DNA from 2 places in the Planococcus lenghuensis genome. Region 2 is predicted to be linked to the other one. Evidence: a T-box and tRNA genes for the amino acid it is inferred to sense, from the RefSeq annotation. Region 2 holds a T-box; the other holds one or more tRNA genes.
What was found. A T-box is a leader RNA that pairs with one kind of tRNA and senses whether it is charged. The one in region 2 lies ahead of argS (arginine--tRNA ligase), so its partner is inferred to be a tRNA-Arg.

Region 1 (10,053 bases), 640 kb from region 2:
AGCTCTGTCACTGTTTTCGGACGGAAAGCATTGCGTACTTCCGGCCGGTTGATCGTGATTTTGGCAATGCCATTATACGTTTCATACTTGATGTCTTCGTATGTACGTTCTTTCACCCATTCTCGAGTCATTGTATTCCTCCTAAAAATCGTTTTTCAATTGCTGCCTTATTATTGTAGCAAACTCTTCCGGTTTTTCCACATGAATTGCATGGCCTGCTTCCATTTCAATATGCGTTACACGTGAAATTTGTTCTTTCATTTCCCTTGCAATGGCAGTGAACTTATTATCATCCGTTCCCGTAAGAAGCAGCACCGGGCATGCTAATTGCTCTAATTGATCCCAGTATGGCGCCTGTGCGCCAGTCCCCATACCATACAGGCTTCCCGCCAGGCCACTTGGATGCTGATTAAGCCGCTCTTCTCTCACCGCCTGTCGGATGGCTGAGGGAAGATTTCTCTGTGTCTCAAACATCGGGAGGTTTTCCCAGAAAGATATAAATTCTATTATGCCGTCTCTTTCAATCCGTTCGGCCAGTTTCTGGTCCTGTTCCCGCCGGAGATGTCGCTCTGATTCAGTTCGAAGCCCTGGAGAAGCACTTTCCAGTATCAGCCGGCGAATGCCTGCCGGGTATGTGCATGCATAGGCAAGCGCCGTCCGTCCGCCCATCGAATAGCCGGCCAGGACGAATTCATCCAGCTGCAGCTGCCTGAACAATTCTTTTAGATCTTGCAGCTGATATGCCATCCGGTAGCGTGCCTGATGTTCCGGGCTCATCGTCCGCCCATGGCCCAGTAAATCGATTAAGACAATCCGATAGTCAAGAAGATAAGGGATCGCTGAATGCCATGTGTGCGTGCTGCCTGTAAACCCATGCAACAATACGAGCACCTTTTGCTGTTCGGGATGATGGACTTCGACATGGTATTCAATTCCGTTGATATTCATTCGGCTGACAGTCTTTCATTGACGCGGCTCCATAACTTCCGGTGTGCAGCTGTGTTTTGCGCCCGGTCCGTAAAAACCTCAATCAGTTTAACAGACGCCTGCTTGCCGTTTCGGAGCGCTGCCTTCAGCTCTTCTTTCGATCTTACTTCCGCATAATCCGCTCCATACATGGAAGCCGCATCCCGGAACGTCACATCGGTCGGTGTACCGAATAATTCCTCGTAATACCGCTCTTCCCGGCCTTGCGGCAAGTAAGAAAAGATTCCACCGCCATTATTATTCATAATCACAATGGTGAGATCCGTAGCCTGCAGTTTCGATGCAATCAGACCGTTCATGTCATGCAGAAACGATAAATCACCAATCAGCAGATAAGCAGGCCGCTTATTTGCCGCCTGGACACCGAACGCAGTGGATACAACTCCATCAATTCCGTTCGTGCCGCGATTGGCATACAGCCGGACATCCCGGCCGCTCTTTTCGAAAAACGTATCGGCGTCCCGGATCGGCATGCTGCTGCCAATTACAACATCGCAATCAGAAAGCTCTTCAAAAAAGGTGTAAGCCAGCGTTCCTTCATCTGTCACTTCTTCTGCATGCTGTGCTGCCGTTTCCCAATAAATTTCTGTAGCCTTCTGCCACCTGCTTGCATAATCTGTCTCTTTTCGCTTTTTAAGAGGCAATCCCCATAGGGCTGAACTGGCCGTTTGAATATGATGTGTCACAATGGATTGCGGATCGCGCAGCATCGGACTTTCGTCAATAGCTATGTACCAGGCTGGCCTTACAGCATTCAGCCATAGGAGCAGCGGCTTTGATACCGGCTGCGGGCCGACACGAATTACAGCTTCAGGCTTAATCTTCTCTTTGAATTCATTACTTTTCAGCAGGGCATCATACGCATCCACAATAAGTCTCTGACAATCAACTGGTACTTTACTGCGCGCATTCGACAGCGGATCAGCAAGGACCGGCCATTGCAGTTTTCGGATAAAGTCCCAAAACACTTCAGGAAGTTCACCCGTTTGTTCCCCAAGGACTAAGAGTCCTCGTTCCTCTTGGAACACTTCATTCAGAAAGAGTCGGGCAGGTTCTGATAGTGCGGATTCTGCTGCAAAACGGGAGACGGCAGAAATGTCTTCTGTCTTTGATTCAAAATCGATCAATAGCGGTTCGCGCAGCGGAACATTCACATGGACCGGACCCGCAGGCGCGGTAATAGCTGTCCCAATCGCCCGGGTAAGATGCCGGACTAGAAAACCGAGACGATTATCTGTTTCAGGGAGTGGCAAATCCGTTGACCATTTCACATGCTTGCCGTATAACTCAATCTGATTAATGGCTTGCGGTGCCCCGACTTCCCGCAATTCGTGCGGCCGGTCTGCTGTCACAACTAAGAGTGGGACCCGGGCATAAAATGCTTCAACAATGGCAGGGAAATAATTTACAGCTGCTGTTCCGGATGTGCATAGCAGCATAACCGGCCGGTCCGTCGCTTTTGCCAGTCCCAGCGCGAAATAAGCCGCTGAACGTTCATCGATTTGCCGATACACCGTCAGCTGTTCTTCCTGCATGCAGGCATACGCAAGCGGCGTGGAGCGGGAACCCGGAGAAATGACTACTTCCCGGATCCCTTGTTGGGTGACAGCAGCAGTAAATGCCGTCACGTACTCTGTTAAGTATTCACGATTCGTCACGTAATTGCCCTCCTAAAGCGCGCAACATCGGCCGGAATTTCACCCACGTCTCTGCATATTCCAGTTCCGGTGTGGAATCCGCTACAATGCCGCCTCCTGCGTATAAATAAGCTGACTGGCCGTCAAGCAGTGCTGAACGGATCGCCACTGCAAATTCCCCGTTCCCCTCTGCATCGATCCAACCTAAAGGTGCCGCATAATAACCCCGGTCTGCCGGCTCATGCTTTCTGATTAGCTGCATGGCCTTAGTACGCGGTTCACCGCCCAACGCTGGTGTCGGATGCAGTTCCTGTACAAGGTCGAACAATGTAGCTTCTTCTTTTAATTCTCCTTCAACCGGTGTATACAGATGTTGAATATCACGGATTTTCATTAATTCCGGCATATTTGGGATGACGGCAGACGAGCAATGCTTACGGAATACGGATGAAATCATATTAACGACATAAGCATGTTCCGATCGGTTTTTGTCATCGTTCATCAGTTCATTGCCAAGCGCTGTATCTTCTGCAGCCGTTCTCCCTCTTGGAATCGAGCCTGCCAGACATGTCGATAACGCCTGATTGTCCGTTACTTTCACAAGCCGTTCAGGCGTGGCGCCAAAAAACAGCTGACTTCCTGCCTCGAGTCCAAAAAGAAAACTGCCTTGCTGCTGGGCACCCACTTGCTGAAGAACATCAGCATGATCCACTTCCTGCTCAAAATCAAGTTTCAACTGCCGGGCGATTACGACTTTATCCGCTTCACCAGCCCGAATGGCCTCGGTTACTTGCTGGATCGATTGCATGTATATATCTTTCTCCAGCTCTGTCCGATTTGTGACTAAAATACCTTCCGGCTTGGCCGGCTCTGATACTTGTGCAACATGGACGAGTTCGTCCCGTTCTTTCCGCAATTGCTCAAACGTTTCAAAAGCATTTGTTTCCTGAGTAATGAGGTGAATGCTGACAAAGGCCTGATCTTCCTGAACGGTCAATTGAAAAGTTGGCACCGCAAAATAAGCCGGCGAAAAATCACGCCAGACACTTTTTTTCTCATTTTCAGGATCAAAAGAAAACCCGCCGAACAGAACCGGCTGAACAGCTGGTTCTTCGTTAACAATCTGTCTGCACAGACTTTGCCAATCCTGCTTAATGGATTCAAAACGATCCTCTGCATGGGAGGTGATCACATGCGCATGTCCCAAACCAACAAACGTAAACGTCGATTCCCGGTTTTGCCAAAACATCCGTTGTCCGGTATATCCTTTGCCGGCATTAAAAAACGCAAATGGCGACATGCTCTGTACTTCTATAGTTTCTGTATAAAAACACCAGGAATCATACGTCCCGGCTATCACTTGTTCTGTTGATGAATACGGCTGTGAATTCATCCGTTTCCCTCCGTTTATCTGCAGCCTGTCATTGAAAATAACTGCAGCCAAGTTAATCTCTACCCTCTATCATACCCTTTTCCGGAAAAATGAGCACTCCATTTGCTGTACGAATCACTGATTTAGAGTACAATAAAGGATGGAAAATGAACTAAAGGAGCGAATACAGCATGACTCACACACTTCAAGCGGACAGTGGCTGGCGCGTCTGGTGGCAGCTTACCCGGCCCCATACGCTAACCGCAGCCTTTGCCCCGGTTTTTCTCGGGACAATGATCGCTTTGCAATATACGGCTATTCATTGGGGCCTGTTTCTTGCAATGCTGATTGCAAGTCTCTTAATTCAAGCGGCTACCAATATGTTCAATGAATACTATGATTTCGCCCGTGGTCTTGATAATGAAAAGTCAGTAGGCATTGGCGGAGCCATTGTCCGAAATGGTGTCAAACCAAGAACAGTTTTGGCGCTCGCCTTTACTCTTTACGGAATTGCAGGATTGCTGGGTGTTTATATCTGTACCGAGACGAGCTGGTGGCTCGTGGCAGTTGGACTTGTGGCAATGGCAGTCGGTTATTTTTATACAGGCGGCCCTTTCCCTATTGCGTATACGCCGCTCGGTGAATTATTTTCCGGTTTATTCATGGGCTTTCTGATTGTCATCATTGCATTTTTTATTCAGACAGGTACTGTTACCTCAGAAGCTGCACTACTGGCTGTACCAAGTACACTGCTCGTCGCAGCTATTATGCTGACCAACAATATCCGGGACATTAAGGGTGATGCCGCCAGTGGTCGGAAAACACTTGCAATACTGGTGGGAAGACCAACTGCGGTCAATGTCCTGCTCGCCTTCTTCGTTCTCGCATATGGTTGGATACTTGTGCTGGTTTTCGTGGGGGCTATAACTCCATGGACACTGCTCGTCTTCCTCAGCGTTCAGAAACCGATAGAAGTGGTTCTTCGTTATCGAATGTTCACAGAACCACTGCAAGTCATGCCAGCGATGAAAGCAACAGGGATTACTAACACTGTATTCGCTTTTCTTCTTGGCATTGGATTGCTGATCAGTCACGTGCTTTAATAGTAGTCCGGGAGCATAGAGCTTCCGGACTTTTTTATTCTCATTGGAAAGACAAACTGTATATCCCGTGTCAGATATATAAAAAGAATACAAAAAAACGCAGTTCCTGTTAATCAGGAACTGCGTTTTTTACTATGACCCCTACGGGATTCGAACCCGTGTTACCGCCGTGAAAGGGCGGTGTCTTAACCGCTTGACCAAGGGGCCGAGCTGGCGGAGAAGGAGGGATTTGAACCCTCGCGCCGGGATTACCGACCTACACCCTTAGCAGGGGCGCCTCTTCAGCCACTTGAGTACTTCCCCGTATGGCTCCGAAGGTAGGATTCGAACCTACGACCGATCGATTAACAGTCGATTGCTCTACCACTGAGCTACTTCGGAATGGTGGGCCTAAGTGGACTCGAACCACCGACCTCACGCTTATCAGGCGTGCGCTCTAACCAGCTGAGCTATAGGCCCTTGGAGCGGGTGAAGGGAATCGAACCCTCATCATCAGCTTGGAAGGCTGAGGTTTTACCACTAAACTACACCCGCAAGAATGGTGGCTCAGGACGGAATCGAACCGCCGACACAAGGATTTTCAGTCCTTTGCTCTACCGACTGAGCTACTGAGCCACACTATGTATGAAAAAATGGCGGTCCTGACGGGAATCGAACCCGCGATCTCCTGCGTGACAGGCAGGCATGTTAACCGCTACACCACAGGACCGTTTGGTTGCGGGGGCAGGATTTGAACCTGCGACCTTTGGGTTATGAGCCCAACGAGCTACCGAACTGCTCCACCCCGCGACATTAATATTAGGGATACTTTGTTTCCTCTACGCATTGTAGTGATAGGCATCTTCTTCGGCTGCGCATTCGTTGATGCTAATCGCTGTCTTCGTACAGCAATTTACTACATACCTATTTATGAAAGATTCTTTTCGGAGTGTCACTGACGTACTGTGAAACAAAAATCAGTCCACACATTTTTAAAAGATGGAGGAGGAAGAGGGATTCGAACCCCCGCGGGATTTGACTCCCCTGTCGGTTTTCAAGACCGATCCCTTCAGCCAGACTTGGGTATTCCTCCAGAATAATAGTTAAGTGGTGGACCTTGCAGGACTCGAACCTGCGACCGGACGGTTATGAGCCGTCTGCTCTAACCAACTGAGCTAAAGGTCCTAAAAAAAGTGGCGGCAGAGGGGATCGAACCCCCGACCTTACGGGTATGAACCGTACGCTCTAGCCAGCTGAGCTACGCCGCCAGGATCCTTATGATAGTTAAGTTGGTGGAGCCTAGCGGGATCGAACCGCTGACCTCCTGCGTGCAAGGCAGGCGCTCTCCCAGCTGAGCTAAGGCCCCATCATAACTGGTCGGGAAGACAGGATTCGAACCTGCGACCCCTTGGTCCCAAACCAAGTGCTCTACCAAGCTGAGCTACTTCCCGTACATACTGTTATGTACTTTATTAATAAAAATGGCGCGCCCGGCAGAAGTCGAATCCACAACCTTCTGATCCGTAGTCAGACGCTCTATCCAATTGAGCTACGGGCGCATATTGATCTTGTTCAAAAAAATGGAGCGGAAGACGGGGGTCGAACCCGCGACCTCCACCTTGGCAAGGTGGCGTTCTACCACTGAACTACTTCCGCTAGACATGGTGCGGATGAAGGGAGTCGAACCCCCACGTCCGGTAAAGGACACTAGAGCCTGATTCTAGCGCGTCTGCCAATTCCGCCACATCCGCATGTCTGTTATTATTAGCTTAATAATAATGGTGAGCCATGAAGGATTCGAACCTTCGACCCTCTGATTAAAAGTCAGATGCTCTACCAACTGAGCTAATGGCTCGAAGTGGTGCCGGAGAAAGGAATTGAACCCTCAACCTACTGATTACAAGTCAGTTGCTCTGCCAATTGAGCTACTCCGGCATGACATGGTGGAGGATGACGGGATCGAACCGCCGACCCTCTGCTTGTAAGGCAGATGCTCTCCCAGCTGAGCTAATCCTCCATGTGTATGCCCAGCGACGTCCTACTCTCACAGGGGGAAGCCCCCAACTACCATCGGCGCAAGAGAGCTTAACTGCCGTGTTCGGGATGGGAACGGGTGTGGCCTCTCTGCCATCATCACTGGACTATTTGGTTTTGTTTTGAAAGACAAGATTTATTATATCAACTCTCACGAGTTTTACAAGCATTTTTTTAAAAGAAAGCCTGTTTTCTTGTTCCTTCAAAACTGGATAACCGACATTGAAATGCTGTGGTGTCTAGCTCGGTGGCCAGGCCCTCGGGTCGTAAGCCGTCCCATTCTGGAAATCAGGATTTCCGCCATGGGCCGTCTCTACGCCGGTCGGGCCTTGCGTGGCCACCTGCGCTTTTCTTTGGTTAAGTCCTCGATCGATTAGTATTCGTCAGCTCCACATGTCGCCATGCGTCCACCCCGAACCTATCCACCTCATCGTCTTTGAGGGATCTTACTTACGTAAACGTAATGGGAAATCTCATCTTGAGGGGGGCTTCATGCTTAGATGCTTTCAGCACTTATCCCGGCCACACATAGCTACCCAGCGATGCCTTTGGCAAGACAACTGGTACACCAGCGGTGTGTCCATCCCGGTCCTCTCGTACTAAGGACAGCGCCTCTCAAATTTCCTGCGCCCGCGACGGATAGGGACCGAACTGTCTCACGACGTTCTGAACCCAGCTCGCGTACCGCTTTAATGGGCGAACAGCCCAACCCTTGGGACCGACTACAGCCCCAGGATGCGATGAGCCGACATCGAGGTGCCAAACCTCCCCGTCGATGTGAACTCTTGGGGGAGATAAGCCTGTTATCCCCGGGGTAGCTTTTATCCGTTGAGCGATGGCCCTTCCATGCGGAACCACCGGATCACTAAGCCCGTCTTTCGACCCTGCTCGACGTGTCTGTCTCGCAGTCAAGCTCCCTTCTGCCTTTGCACTCTGCGAATGATTTCCAACCATTCTGAGGGAACCGTTGGGCGCCTCCGTTACTCTTTAGGAGGCGACCGCCCCAGTCAAACTGCCTGCCTGCCACTGTCTCCCCGGCCGATAAGGCCGGCGGGTTAGAAGTCCAATACAGCCAGGGTAGTATCCCACCATTGCCTTTGCGTAAGCTGGCGCTCACGCTTCTTCGGCTCCTACCTATCCTGTACAGGCTGTATCCAACTTCAATAGCAGGCTGCAGTAAAGCTCCACGGGGTCTTTCCGTCCTGTCGCGGGTAACCTGCATCTTCACAGGTACTATAATTTCACCGAGTCTCTCGTTGAGACAGTGCCCAGATCGTTACGCCTTTCGTGCGGGTCGGAACTTACCCGACAAGGAATTTCGCTACCTTAGGACCGTTATAGTTACGGCCGCCGTTTACTGGGGCTTCGGTTCGCACCTTCGCTTGCGCTAAGCGCTCCCCTTAACCTTCCAGCACCGGGCAGGCGTCAGCCCCTATACGTCACCTTACGGTTTTGCAGAGACCTGTGTTTTTGCTAAACAGTCGCCTGGGCCTATTCACTGCGGCTCTCTCGGGCTGTTCACCCAAAAGAGCACCCCTTCTCCCGAAGTTACGGGGTCATTTTGCCGAGTTCCTTAACGAGAGTTCTCTCGCACACCTTAGGATTCTCTCCTCGCCTACCTGTGTCGGTTTGCGGTACGGGCACCTCCCGCCTCGCTAGAGGCTTTTCTTGGCAGTGTGAAATCAGGGACTCCGGGGATACTTCCCCTCGCCATCACAGCCTGGTGGTTGTGGGAACGGGATTTGCCTCGTTCCCCACCTCACTGCTTGGACGTGCGCAACCAACGGCACGCTCACCCTATCCTCCTGCGTCCCCCCATTGCTCAAATGGCGGGGAGGTGGTACAGGAATATCAACCTGTTGTCCATCGTCTACGCCGTTCGGCCTCGACTTAGGTCCCGACTAACCCTGAGCGGACGAGCCTTCCTCAGGAAACCTTAGGCATTCGGTGGAAGGGATTCTCACCCTTCTTTCGCTACTCATACCGGCATTCTCACTTCTAAGCACTCCACCGGTCCTTCCGGTCCGGCTTCAACGCGGCTTAGAACGCTCTCCTACCACTGTTCATACGAACAGTCCGCAGCTTCGGTAATCCGTTTAGCCCCGGTACATTTTCGGCGCAGTGTCACTCGACCAGTGAGCTATTACGCACTCTTTAAATGATGGCTGCTTCTAAGCCAACATCCTGGTTGTCTAAGCAACGCCACATCCTTTTCCACTTAACGGATATTTGGGGACCTTAGCTGGCGGTCTGGGCTGTTTCCCTCTTGACGACGGATCTTATCACTCGCCGTCTGACTCCCAAGCACAAGTCACTGGCATTCGGAGTTTGTCTGAACTCGGTAACCCGGGATGGGCCCCTCATCCAAACAGTGCTCTACCTCCAGGACTCTTTCGCTTGAGGCTAGCCCTAAAGCTATTTCGGAGAGAACCAGCTATCTCCAGGTTCGATTGGAATTTCTCCGCTACCCACACCTCATCCCCGCACTTTTCAACGTGCGTGGGTTCGGGCCTCCAGTGAGTGTTACCTCACCTTCACCCTGGACATGGGTAGATCACCTGGTTTCGGGTCTGCGACCCCTTACTCATTCGCCCTATTCAGACTCGCTTTCGCTGCGGCTCCGCCTTCTCGGCTTAACCTTGCAAGGAATCGCAACTCGCCGGTTCATTCTACAAAAGGCACGCCATCACCCATTAACGGGCTCTGACTACTTGTAGGCACACGGTTTCAGGATCTGTTTCACTCCCCTTCCGGGGTGCTTTTCACCTTTCCCTCACGGTACTGGTACACTATCGGTCACTAGGGAGTATTTAGCCTTGGGAGATGGTCCTCCCGGATTCCGACGGAATTCCACGTGTTCCGCCGTACTCAGGATCCACTCGGGAGAGAAGCGCATTTCGCCTACGGGGCTGTTACCGCGTATCGCGGGCCGTTCCAGGCC
Region 2 (10,053 bases):
TGCATTGGCAAACGTCGATTTGCCGCTGTGGGTTTTTCCGACTGTCAGAATAGCTAATCTCTTCATGCGCTCATCTCCTAGCTGTTATCCGGTTCATGGAGCGCTTCCCATTCTTCCCGCAAAATCCCCATTTTGATCGAATCGTAGTACGTGCCGTTGTAATACCGGGCTTTCCGGATCCGCGCTTCCATCTGCATGCCGAGCTTCTCACCGGCGTGAATCATCCGCTCATTGCCGGACCAGGTGGAATAGCCGACCCGAACGAGCGGAAGCGTCTCAAACAAATGATGGATCCATAACCGGAACGTCCGCGTGCCGTAACCGCCGCTCCACCATTCCGGGCGGTAAATGACAATGCCGGCTTCCAGCCAATTGGACGGTTCGTGCTCCCAGTAATAGCTGACTGTTCCAATCGGTTCATCCTGGACAGTGATTAACCACTGTTTTCGGTTGTTAATAATCGATTCTTTGTTGCTAATGTATTCCGCGTACGGGACATGTTTGAACTCGTAATACGGAGCGTCCCACTTTTTCCAGTGGGGCGGGTCTTCTCCATAGATCAATTCCCACAGCCGGTGCAAGTCTTCTTCCTGGACCGGCCGGATTGAAAGCTCATGTTCTTGATACTGCATTTATGTCAACTCGCTCTCTTAATACTGGCTCCGCACTTTTCTTCTATTCCAGTATAGCGAACTTCCTGCAAACCGTTTACGGTTTTTTCCATATTAATGGTTTTTGTAAGAGTCAAGGTCGGCTCAGTGTAACTCGATAATCAAAATAAAAACAGGAGCAGCTGCCTGCCCCTGTTTTCGTCTTATCGTTTTCCGTGTTTCGCCTGGAATTCCCGGTCGGACATCAGCAAATACGAAACACCTTCGATGAAGCCGATAATCGCCGGAATGACAGTCCAGCAGAAAGCCAAGTATAGTAAGCCTTTCCCCGGTTTGCCCAAGTAGAATTTGTGGACGCCAAAATCGCCAAGGAAAATTCCGAGCAGTCCTGCGATAATTCGATTGTTCATGGTTTCCATCCTTTCGTCTGTAAATTGAATCAGCTATAAACGTGGGCTGATTTCTCATAGAAACGCAGAGGTTCTCTCTTTCCATACCCTCTTTTGCAGGGATTGTGCTTATTGGCCAATAAAAAAGCATCCTCGTTGGAGAATGTTCAGAGTTGGCATGCACATTATAGCCATTTTCCCGTCCGTCTGATCAGCCAGTATAAACACCGGCCGTGCGGAAACTGACACCATCTTTCAGGAAATGCTTATCCGGCTGATTCAAATAATGATGGTATTCCGCCTGCAAATATGTCATAAAGGCGGTGAGATACTTCATGTTTCCTTCATTTAACACAGCATTCGTGCTGAATAGCCGTCACCCGATCGCTCAGTCCCAACGTTTGCGCTTTTTGGGAACCCCGCTCACTGTATAATCCATCACCGTCACTTGAAAGCTGCGCTGAACAAAGTAAAGTGTGTCTCTTCCTTGCCCGCCGCCCCAGTTCCAGGACGTATGTAACGCCGTTTTCCGTAAAACGGGCAGATTGGACTTGTAGAGCCATTTGATGCTCCTCCATTCAATAGCCCTCCTGTCAGGACTTTCTATTCTATATGATTAGTTTATCTTCTTTCCTTTCGCCCTTCTGATAGCACTGTCCCGAAAATTGGAAGGAAGGCTTATCATTCGCATAGAGAGGGTACTTGTATTACGTTAGAATTAACAAGCAAAGATTCGGTTTTTCCAATGGAACAGGAGGAGACGCTTTGGAGCAAAAATCATTAACCGGAAAAACAGCGATCGTCACAGGCGGCAACAGCGGAATTGGCCTGGAGGCGGCGAAAGCATTTGCAGATATGGGCGCGCAGGTAGTATTAGCGGTCCGGAATGAAGAAAAAGGCCAGGCTGCCCGGGATGAGATCCGGCAGCAAACCGGCAATGCGGCAATCGAAGTCATGCCGTTTAATTTGGCGGATCTGAACAGCATCCGGGCATTTGCTGAATCGTTTAAAGAAACCCATGATTCACTGGATGTACTGGTCAATAACGCGGGGGTCATGGCGCCGCCATTATCACAAACCAACGATGGTTTCGAACTGCAATTCGGCAGCAATCACCTCGGTCATTTTACGTTGACTGGGCTGCTCTTGCCATTGCTGAAAAAGACACCGGGTTCACGGGTCGTGACAGTCAGCAGCCTGGCTCACCGGGGTGCATCGATCGACTTTGACAACCTCGATGCCTCGAACGGCTACAAGGCAATGCGGTTTTATGGCCAGAGTAAATTGGCGAATCTGCTGTTTGCCAAAGAATTGGACCGGCACCTGAAAGCACATAACCTGGAGACCATTAGCCTCGCCTGCCATCCGGGGATTTCCGCGACGAATTTATTTAAGATTGGCAAGCGGGATGCGCCGCGTTTTTTAAAGACATTCACGAGTAAGATATTGCAGCCGCCGGAAATGGGTGCATTGCCGACCATTTATGCAGCCACAAACCCCGATCTTCAGGGTGGTGAATATATCGGCCCTGATGGAAAAGGTTACCGGAAAGGCTATCCGGCGATTGAAAAACCGGATATGGCGGCAGAAAACACAGTTACCATGGAGCGGCTATGGGATGTATCCGAAGAATTGACCGGCATCACCTATGACTTTTCTTGAAAACCTTTATACGACACCGAAAAGGCTCACCCTTTGCAAGGTGAGCCTTTTAGATTGTCCAAGTATATTATTTTGAAGAAGCTTCCAACAGCAAGACCATATAAGCGCGGTCTTCTTCAAAATCCCAATCGACGAACAGCTCACGGATGGGTTTTCCGATCGCAGCTTCAAGCGGAGCAGATTCCATCAACCGGTGTTCGAGCGGCCGTTTTGCCAACCGGAGTTCTTCTGTTGAGCCGTTCTTCACCAACTCGGTTTCAATATCGACCATGAGACCTGTCCGTTCAATCAGCAGTACGGATTCACTCAGCCAGTGGATGCCGGTGTGGTCCGGTTTTTTTTCTGTTTTCTTGCTGGCCTCAACAAGCACATCCAACAACGCTTTTTCGGTTTCATTTAAACTGACCGTTTCATGGGTCTCTTGCCGGTTCGCAACGGCGAGCAGCAGCCCTGTTTTGTTATTGATGTTCCAGTCGGCGTATAGACCGTCTATAGCCATTCCACATTTGTCCGGTAGCTCGGCGGCCAATTCCGTTTTTAAACCGCCCAGTAATACATCTCTTGTCTTCAACACTTGTTTGGCATGATTTTGTTTCAGCAGCGCTTTTTCATTCGGCAGTGAAAAATCGGTTAAGTGCATAACCATGAAAGGCGGGCGCAGTATGATCTGGATCGATTCAGGTCTGGAACCGAAATGATTCAGCAACGCTGTAGAAACATATTCTTCGATAGCAGCTGTATGTGATTCTCTATTTGTCATTTGGAAAAAACCCCTCCCACAACAAGAAACTTCATGTATAGCTTCAAGTATAGAAGGAGATGGCTTGAATTGCGAGTATTCCAGCATATAGTAAGGCTGTTTCAGCTTTTTCCTAGCGAAAATCCAGAAAACAACCGGCCGCCGTGCGGGGCAAGTACCTGATCGGCCAGACGGATGAGGTCTTCTTTCATCTCATTCCGGTAGTAGTGCTCAAAAGCGGAAGTGAATGCTGCTGCGAAATCGGGATCGTATTCCTTCAGTGCCCGGACAATCCATTTTGATGTGCCGATCCAGCGTCGATGGGTTCGAAGTTCAAATTCACTGATCAATTCCCCTAACGTGCCAGCGATGAACAATTCTTCTGTCCGGTCAGTGCACCCGATGAAATCTTCCAGCGCATCTGTCAGGAAGTAGCGCTTTGATCGAATGGTCTCTTCGGACCAGGCATCCGGTCCGCGCTCCAATAGCGCCTGGGCTTGTTCTTTGATGGCAGTGAGTTCCTTACTGCCTCTCAGTACGATGCCTTCTGTCAGCATTCGAGGCAGTGAAGGCCGGGCGCGGGTGCAATCGCTGGCAAAAAAAGCGGAGTACGAGCTGAAGTTATGGACGAATACTTCGATTGGCCAGCCGAAGTCAACCAGGGACTCCCGGTAGGCATCAGGAACCGCCGGGTCAAAAACGATAATGTCCAAGTCGGACGTTTCGGTCGCTTCTCCCCGGACAACACTGCCGGCGAGTACAGCGCCGGTGCAATCGGGAAAGTACTTCGAGATGAATCGGCCAGCCGCTTCCCTTGGCCCGAGTTTCGGTTTCATGACACTTTCCTTCTTTCCTGCTCAATATAACTACATCTCCATGGGCGCTTTTACGCCAAGCAGCCGCAATCCTTCGTTCAATACAATTACCACAGCTTGCACGAGGGCGAGGCGTGTTTCTTGTTCCCGGTCTTCTGACAGGACTTTGACTTTGCCGTAAAAAGCATTGAACGCCTGTGCGAGTTCCAAGACGAACTTGGCAATGACCGATGGCTCGTATTCCTTGAAGCTGCGGTTGATTACCTCCGGAAATGCCAGCAGCAATTTGATGACCGGCCAGCTGGCGTCATCATCGAGTCCATTCGGTGTGAGCTGCGCATTATATATTTCCGCTTTCCGGAGAATGGAGCAGGCCCGCGCATGCGTGTACTGAACATAAGGACCCGTTGCACCTTCAAATCGCAGCATATGTTCAAGGGAAAACTCGATATTGCTTTGCCGGTCATTTTTCAAGTCATGGAAAATGATGGCGCCGACACCGACTTGATGCGCAACTTCTGCTGGATTTGGCAGCGAGGGATTTTTCTCCCGGATATTCTGGCCTGCAAGTTCGATCGCTTCCCGGATCACTTCTTCCAGGAGGACGATTTCCCCTTTCCGGGTCGACATCTTCTTGCCGTTTTTCAAGATGAAGCCGAATGGAATGTGGTGCATATGCTGTGCCCACTCATAGCCCATTTTCTGAAGGGTCAAAAACAACTGCTTGAAATGCAATGATTGTTCCTGGCCGACGACATACAGGGATTCGGCGAAATGATACTGCCGCTGCCGGTAAAGTGCGGCTGCCGCATCGCGGGTACCATACAGCGTGGCGCCATCCGATTTGCGGATGAGAAGCGGGGGCAGGTCGTGATCACTCAAATCGACCACTTCCGCTCCCTCTGATTCTTGCAGCAATTTCTTTTCCTTCAGCAGTTCTACAACTTCGTCCATTTTATCATTGTAGAATGCTTCTCCGTGGACGGAATCAAACCGAACATCCAGCAATTCATAGATTTTATTGAATTCCTGGAGCGACTCTTCCCGGAACCACGTCCAGAGCCGCTGCGCTTCCCCGTCTCCATCTTCTAGCCGCTTGAACCATAGCCGGCCTTCGATTTCAAGCGCCGGATCTGTTTTTGCTTCTTCATGGAACTTCACATATAGTTTCAGCAATTCCTTGATCGGGTTTGCTTCGATTTGTTCATCTTTGCCCCATTTTTTATAAGCCGCGATGAGCTTTCCGAATTGCGTTCCCCAATCGCCGAGATGATTAATGCGCACCGTCTGATACCCGTGTTTTTCCGCAATATTGGCGAGTGCGTTACCGATGACCGTCGACCGGAGATGGCCCATGGAAAATGGTTTGGCGATATTCGGGGATGATAGATCGAGTGTGATCGACCGGTCTGCACCGGCCGATGAAGAACCGTAAGACGCACCTGTTTCCAAAATGGTTGTAAGAACATGCTGGCTGACAGTGCTGCGGTTCAAAAAGCCATTCACATAGGGCCCATCCGCGACGACTTTCGCAAGAGATGAGTCCTGGATGCCTGAGGCAATGTCCGCCGCAACTGCAGCGGGTGATTTTCGGAACTTCTTTGCCAGCGTAAAGCACGGAAACGCAAGATCTCCCTGTGCTTCGAATTTCGGTTTTTCAAGTAATGCGCCAATTTCTTCGATCGTCAGCTGATGATCCAATTGGGCAGCAATAGCTGCTGCAAACGGTTTGGTGATGTCCATGAATGCTTCGTCTCCTTTTTTCGGATACACAAAAACCCCGTCTCTTATTAGTTAGAGACGGGGTTCCCGCGGTACCACTCTGATTGTCCGAAATCGGACCGGCTTTGCAATGGATAACGGGGATTTTCCCGGCAAGCCCTACTAACGATTCAGGCTGCTTCTCAGAAGTGCGGTTCACTGCAGTCAGGCCTTGCCGGGCTTCCACCAGTCCCCGGCTCGCTGTTGGCTGTTCTGCAGTTACTCTCTTCGTCAATGAACATGTATATTTGTGCCATTTTATCGAATGCCTGACAGGAAGTCAACAGTACCCTGGAAGTTTTGGATCTTCAATCGTCAGCTTCTTCCGTTTTTCTTTCATCTTCTTCATCTTTGCTGCGTTTATCGCTGTAATTGCCCTGGCCTTCTTTGATATCCGGTGGATTGTCTGATTGACCGTTGATTGCTCGGACGAAATAGGCAGTTGGCAGTAAAAAACCTATGGCTGCTTCGAGAAGTGCAAAAAAACGGGCATATCCAACCGGCACAAGATCGCCGTAACCGACAGACAGAATTGTAACACCGCTGAAGTACAAATAATCAAGGAAGTTTTCTCCGCCATCCCTGCCCTCTTCTGTACTGACCCGGATGACAGTAGTTTCAAAAGACATCAAATAGTATAAAACAGCGAATCCAATTGTAATCCCGATCATGGTAAAAAATAGTTTTTGAAACAAAGAGGCCTGGAAATAACTATTTTTATATTGGCGTCCCCGGAAAAAATAAAATAGATTTGCAAGTAAATATAGTGCCGTCAAGCTGATTAATATAGAGGAGATCATCAAGTCATCCTTTCTGCGAGGATAAGTTTATAAATTTAGTTGTTTTCTTGTTTTATTAATTTTATCATTGTTATTTTTTATTTTGTTGAATTTGGTTTTCCTTATGTAATTATGTACTAATTGATTCTTGTTTAAAGACCCCAACCATTTAAGTTATGGGGCTTTCCTGAAAAATGCAGCTGCTTCTCCGGCATCTGTCGTCTTCAATACAATTTCCCGGGAATCAGTAATCATGATAAACGGATACTCTTCCGTTTCAATTCCATACTCGTCGGGCCGCATCGAGATCACTGCTTCCTGCAAGACGCCAGTTTCCTGGGCCGTCCCAACCACAGTGTCTGTCACTTCATTCACTTGTTGTTGCGGCGTATCCTCCTCGAATAACACCAGCACCACGTACTTCCCTTCCACCGGTGACAGCATGGAAGATGGTGCGGTATTTCCGTCTGCTGTGCACGCCGATAAAATAACACATAATACGAGCAATGGAACTATCTTTTTCAGCATTTAATCTCTCCTTTCGATGCTTGGTTAATCAAGATCTATTTCATTGGCTGACGCAAGGAATTTATCCATTGAAGTCACGCATTCCTGTACTTCTCCTGTCTCATGATTCCAATGGAAAACCGCTTCTTCGAATCTGTTCTCTCCTGCTCGCAGGCACAGGGAATTTCCAGTGCGATCTTCACCGATGGCTATAAGATCGTTCAGCAGCCACTTAATTCCGGTCCGCTATGGATATTCCTTTTTTCGGCTTGCCATGATGGGGCGCATGAAGCACCTCCCTCCCATTCTACTGATTTGATCCGACGATGTTAACCAATGTCTCCTCACAGCAATAATTTCTGTACCTGCCTTACTTTATGACCGGCAGGACGGACCGGTCCACCCAGTCCTGGATGAAGTCTGCCCATCCTGCTCGATGATGATGCCGCAACCGATGGTCATCAGCAGCTCGTTACCGATCATTTTCCTCGTCGTCTCGATGTAATTCATTTTACAGCCAGTCCTCCTATGAACGCGTTGATGTTCTCCCGGTGCAGGTTGAAGCGCTCCCATACCGGAGGCACGATGAAACCTGCATTATTCATTTCATCGAGCTCTGCCACTGTGACCAGTTTTGCGCCGCATACTTCCCCTTTTTGAAGGTGGAGGCGATCCGGTGTGATGGGTTCCAGGCTCGCCCATATGTAATAGTCCAGAAAATAGTGGCTGTACCTTTGCTCGCTGAGGAGCAGTAATTCATCCGCTTCGGCAATTAATCCGGTTTCTTCTTCAAGTTCCCGGATCGCGCCCATCCTGCTCGTTTCTCCTGCTGTCACGGAACCGCCCGTTCCTTCCCAGAGCAAGGGATAAGATTTTGCGGCATCCCGCTGCGTCATTGACACTCCCACAGCTAAAGCAGTGGGATTCTGAAGTGCCCGAACATCCTCGGTCCATTTCTGGTTCGGATGAGCCTTCAGTTCAGGGCGGTGCCATCAGCCCATCCCGCACCGTTCGGGAAACCGTCGATTTCCGTGTGCCTGTGCGGGCGTCCCTGCTGTGACCACAGGGATAGGTTGTTTCTATCCTGCTTTCTTCGTTGCCGACAGTCCGCTAATCGCCTTGGCGATATTGATGGCGGCGTTCAGGTCGGCGTGCAGCTGGTATCCGCACGTGCGGCAACGGAACACATGCCGCTTCCGGTTCGCTTTTTCGGCGTGTCCACACTTGCAGGTCTGGGAGGTGTAGTCCGGTTTCACGTATTCCACTTGGATTCCCGCCATGGCCGCTTTGTATGCGATGAATTCCTGAAGCTGGTAGTGTGCCCACGAATGCAGGTTCCGTCCCGCTTCCTTCTTCGATTTAGCGGAATGACGGATGCCGGTCAGATCTTCCATTCGTAGCGTGCGAACACCGTTCGCCACTGCGAAATCGACTAACCGACGGCTGATGAGATGGTTCATCTCCTTCATCCACTGCGCTTCCTTGCCTTTGGACTTTCGAATAGCATTTAGTTTCTTCGCCTTGCCGAGTTGCTTTCTGCGGGCGGCGTGGCGTCTTCTGTGGAACGCCACTTCTCTACCAGGTAGCGAACGCAAACGAGACGGACACGAACCACTTGCCTTTCTTTTCGTGCAACATGGCCGTGCCGATGTTGGCCCCTTCCGACAGGGCGAGTTCCAGCCGTTTCAGCTGGTGCGTCTTCGCCACGACAGGCACACCGACACGCTTTTCCTGCGTCGGGAATGACACCTTGTACTGCCCGTTCTCGTGTTCAATGCGGAAGTTCTGGTTGTTGTAGACGCACCACTGGCGACGGAAGATTTTGGCTTTTTGGTTTTTCTTTTTGGATGTGACTTCCCGAATCGTCTGGTTGACGATGGCGGACGGCAATTTTTCATCCGAGAACTTCCTGAAATGCGCCGATGTCGCCCTCGCCAATTCCTCATAGCCGAGGAGCCAATTGGCAAATCGGGTATTCAATTCGGTCATCTGGCGGTAGATCGCCTGTTTGTGTTTCGTCGGTTTCAGCAATTCGAGTTTCAATGTCAACGTCGGCATCGATTCACCCCTTGTCGTCAGTTATACCTATAGTTTACTATAAATGGAATTCCAAGGACACTCGCTTTCATCCCATCCCTAAAGGAGTGGGCTTTCTCGCTCATCAATTATGTAATCAGTTCAATCACTTGATGATACTCGCCAGGTTTCAATTCTTCCCCCCGCCGGTGGAGCCGCCCGGTATCTTGCCGCTTTTCATTGAAAATATTCCAGACTTCCATTTTCCTGCTCCCCTCACATCTCTTCTATTTCATTATCCACGAAATTTCCCGATCTTACCTTTATCTAACAGGATAAATTCACTATCCCGAATCCCTTCCACCCGCACAGACCGCCGGCGTTTCAGTGACTGCAACCGGTCCGAGATTGGTGTGTCACCGGGAAAAAGATCTTCCCGGTCTGCGTGCGGCATAAATGGAAACGGGACAATTCCGAGTGCTGCTCCTGTGTTTTGGTCAGATAAGCGCATCTCAGGTGTAAAAACTTCGGCTACCGCCAAATCAGGTCCCAATACGAGTGCACCGGCACTGACTCCGATCAGAATGGCTCCCGTGTTGGCAAGGGTGTGGAGAGCTATATCAGCACCTGAACGGCGGAACGCCTGCAGCAAGTGAAACGGATTGCCGCCGCCGATGTAAAAGACGTCATAGCCGGAAAGTGCATCCGGGTTCCTGTGTTCGATATCGACACAATCTATTGAACCAAACCCCAATGCCCTGAATTGCCCGATCG

Region 1: it has a tRNA-Arg gene. The T-box ahead of argS (arginine--tRNA ligase) is inferred to sense a tRNA for this amino acid. The anticodon was not compared.

The regions. Positions count from the first base shown of each region.
Region 1 is NZ_CP019640.1:1,220,299-1,230,351, reverse strand. It holds gene menB (1,4-dihydroxy-2-naphthoyl-CoA synthase) at 1-131, opposite strand, end outside; gene menH (2-succinyl-6-hydroxy-2,4-cyclohexadiene-1-carboxylate synthase) at 142-948, opposite strand; gene menD (2-succinyl-5-enolpyruvyl-6-hydroxy-3-cyclohexene-1-carboxylic-acid synthase) at 945-2,645, opposite strand; gene B0X71_RS06355 (isochorismate synthase) at 2,632-4,017, opposite strand; gene B0X71_RS06350 (1,4-dihydroxy-2-naphthoate polyprenyltransferase) at 4,188-5,099, shown strand; tRNA gene B0X71_RS06345 (tRNA-Glu) at 5,235-5,306, opposite strand; tRNA gene B0X71_RS06340 (tRNA-Ser) at 5,311-5,402, opposite strand; tRNA gene B0X71_RS06335 (tRNA-Asn) at 5,406-5,480, opposite strand; tRNA gene B0X71_RS06330 (tRNA-Ile) at 5,482-5,558, opposite strand; tRNA gene B0X71_RS06325 (tRNA-Gly) at 5,560-5,633, opposite strand; tRNA gene B0X71_RS06320 (tRNA-Phe) at 5,639-5,714, opposite strand; tRNA gene B0X71_RS06315 (tRNA-Asp) at 5,733-5,808, opposite strand; tRNA gene B0X71_RS06310 (tRNA-Met) at 5,812-5,888, opposite strand; tRNA gene B0X71_RS06305 (tRNA-Ser) at 6,079-6,171, opposite strand; tRNA gene B0X71_RS06300 (tRNA-Ile) at 6,187-6,263, opposite strand; tRNA gene B0X71_RS06295 (tRNA-Met) at 6,273-6,346, opposite strand; tRNA gene B0X71_RS06290 (tRNA-Ala) at 6,369-6,444, opposite strand; tRNA gene B0X71_RS06285 (tRNA-Pro) at 6,453-6,529, opposite strand; tRNA gene B0X71_RS06280 (tRNA-Arg) at 6,561-6,637, opposite strand; tRNA gene B0X71_RS06275 (tRNA-Gly) at 6,660-6,734, opposite strand; tRNA gene B0X71_RS06270 (tRNA-Leu) at 6,741-6,829, opposite strand; tRNA gene B0X71_RS06265 (tRNA-Lys) at 6,858-6,933, opposite strand; tRNA gene B0X71_RS06260 (tRNA-Thr) at 6,938-7,013, opposite strand; tRNA gene B0X71_RS06255 (tRNA-Val) at 7,020-7,095, opposite strand; rRNA gene rrf (5S ribosomal RNA) at 7,104-7,219, opposite strand; rRNA gene B0X71_RS06245 (23S ribosomal RNA) at 7,466-10,053, opposite strand, start outside.
Region 2 is NZ_CP019640.1:1,859,810-1,869,862, reverse strand. It holds gene B0X71_RS21760 (CPBP family intramembrane glutamic endopeptidase) at 1-66, opposite strand, end outside; gene B0X71_RS09600 (GNAT family N-acetyltransferase) at 78-632, opposite strand; gene B0X71_RS09595 (TM2 domain-containing protein) at 815-1,030, opposite strand; gene B0X71_RS21570 (hypothetical protein) at 1,212-1,337, opposite strand; gene B0X71_RS09590 (hypothetical protein) at 1,345-1,578, opposite strand; gene B0X71_RS09585 (oxidoreductase) at 1,766-2,662, shown strand; gene B0X71_RS09580 (Na-translocating system protein MpsC family protein) at 2,730-3,422, opposite strand; gene B0X71_RS09575 (nucleotidyltransferase domain-containing protein) at 3,524-4,237, opposite strand; gene argS (arginine--tRNA ligase) at 4,268-5,959, opposite strand; T-box leader at 6,010-6,221, opposite strand; gene B0X71_RS09565 (potassium channel family protein) at 6,286-6,648, opposite strand; gene B0X71_RS09560 (hypothetical protein) at 6,931-7,284, opposite strand; gene B0X71_RS21755 (SMI1/KNR4 family protein) at 7,309-7,488, opposite strand; gene B0X71_RS21565 (hypothetical protein) at 7,639-7,773, opposite strand; gene B0X71_RS09555 (NUDIX domain-containing protein) at 7,770-8,159, opposite strand; partial or broken gene B0X71_RS09550 (RNA-guided endonuclease TnpB family protein) at 8,343-9,321, opposite strand; gene B0X71_RS09545 (Type 1 glutamine amidotransferase-like domain-containing protein) at 9,575-10,053, opposite strand, start outside.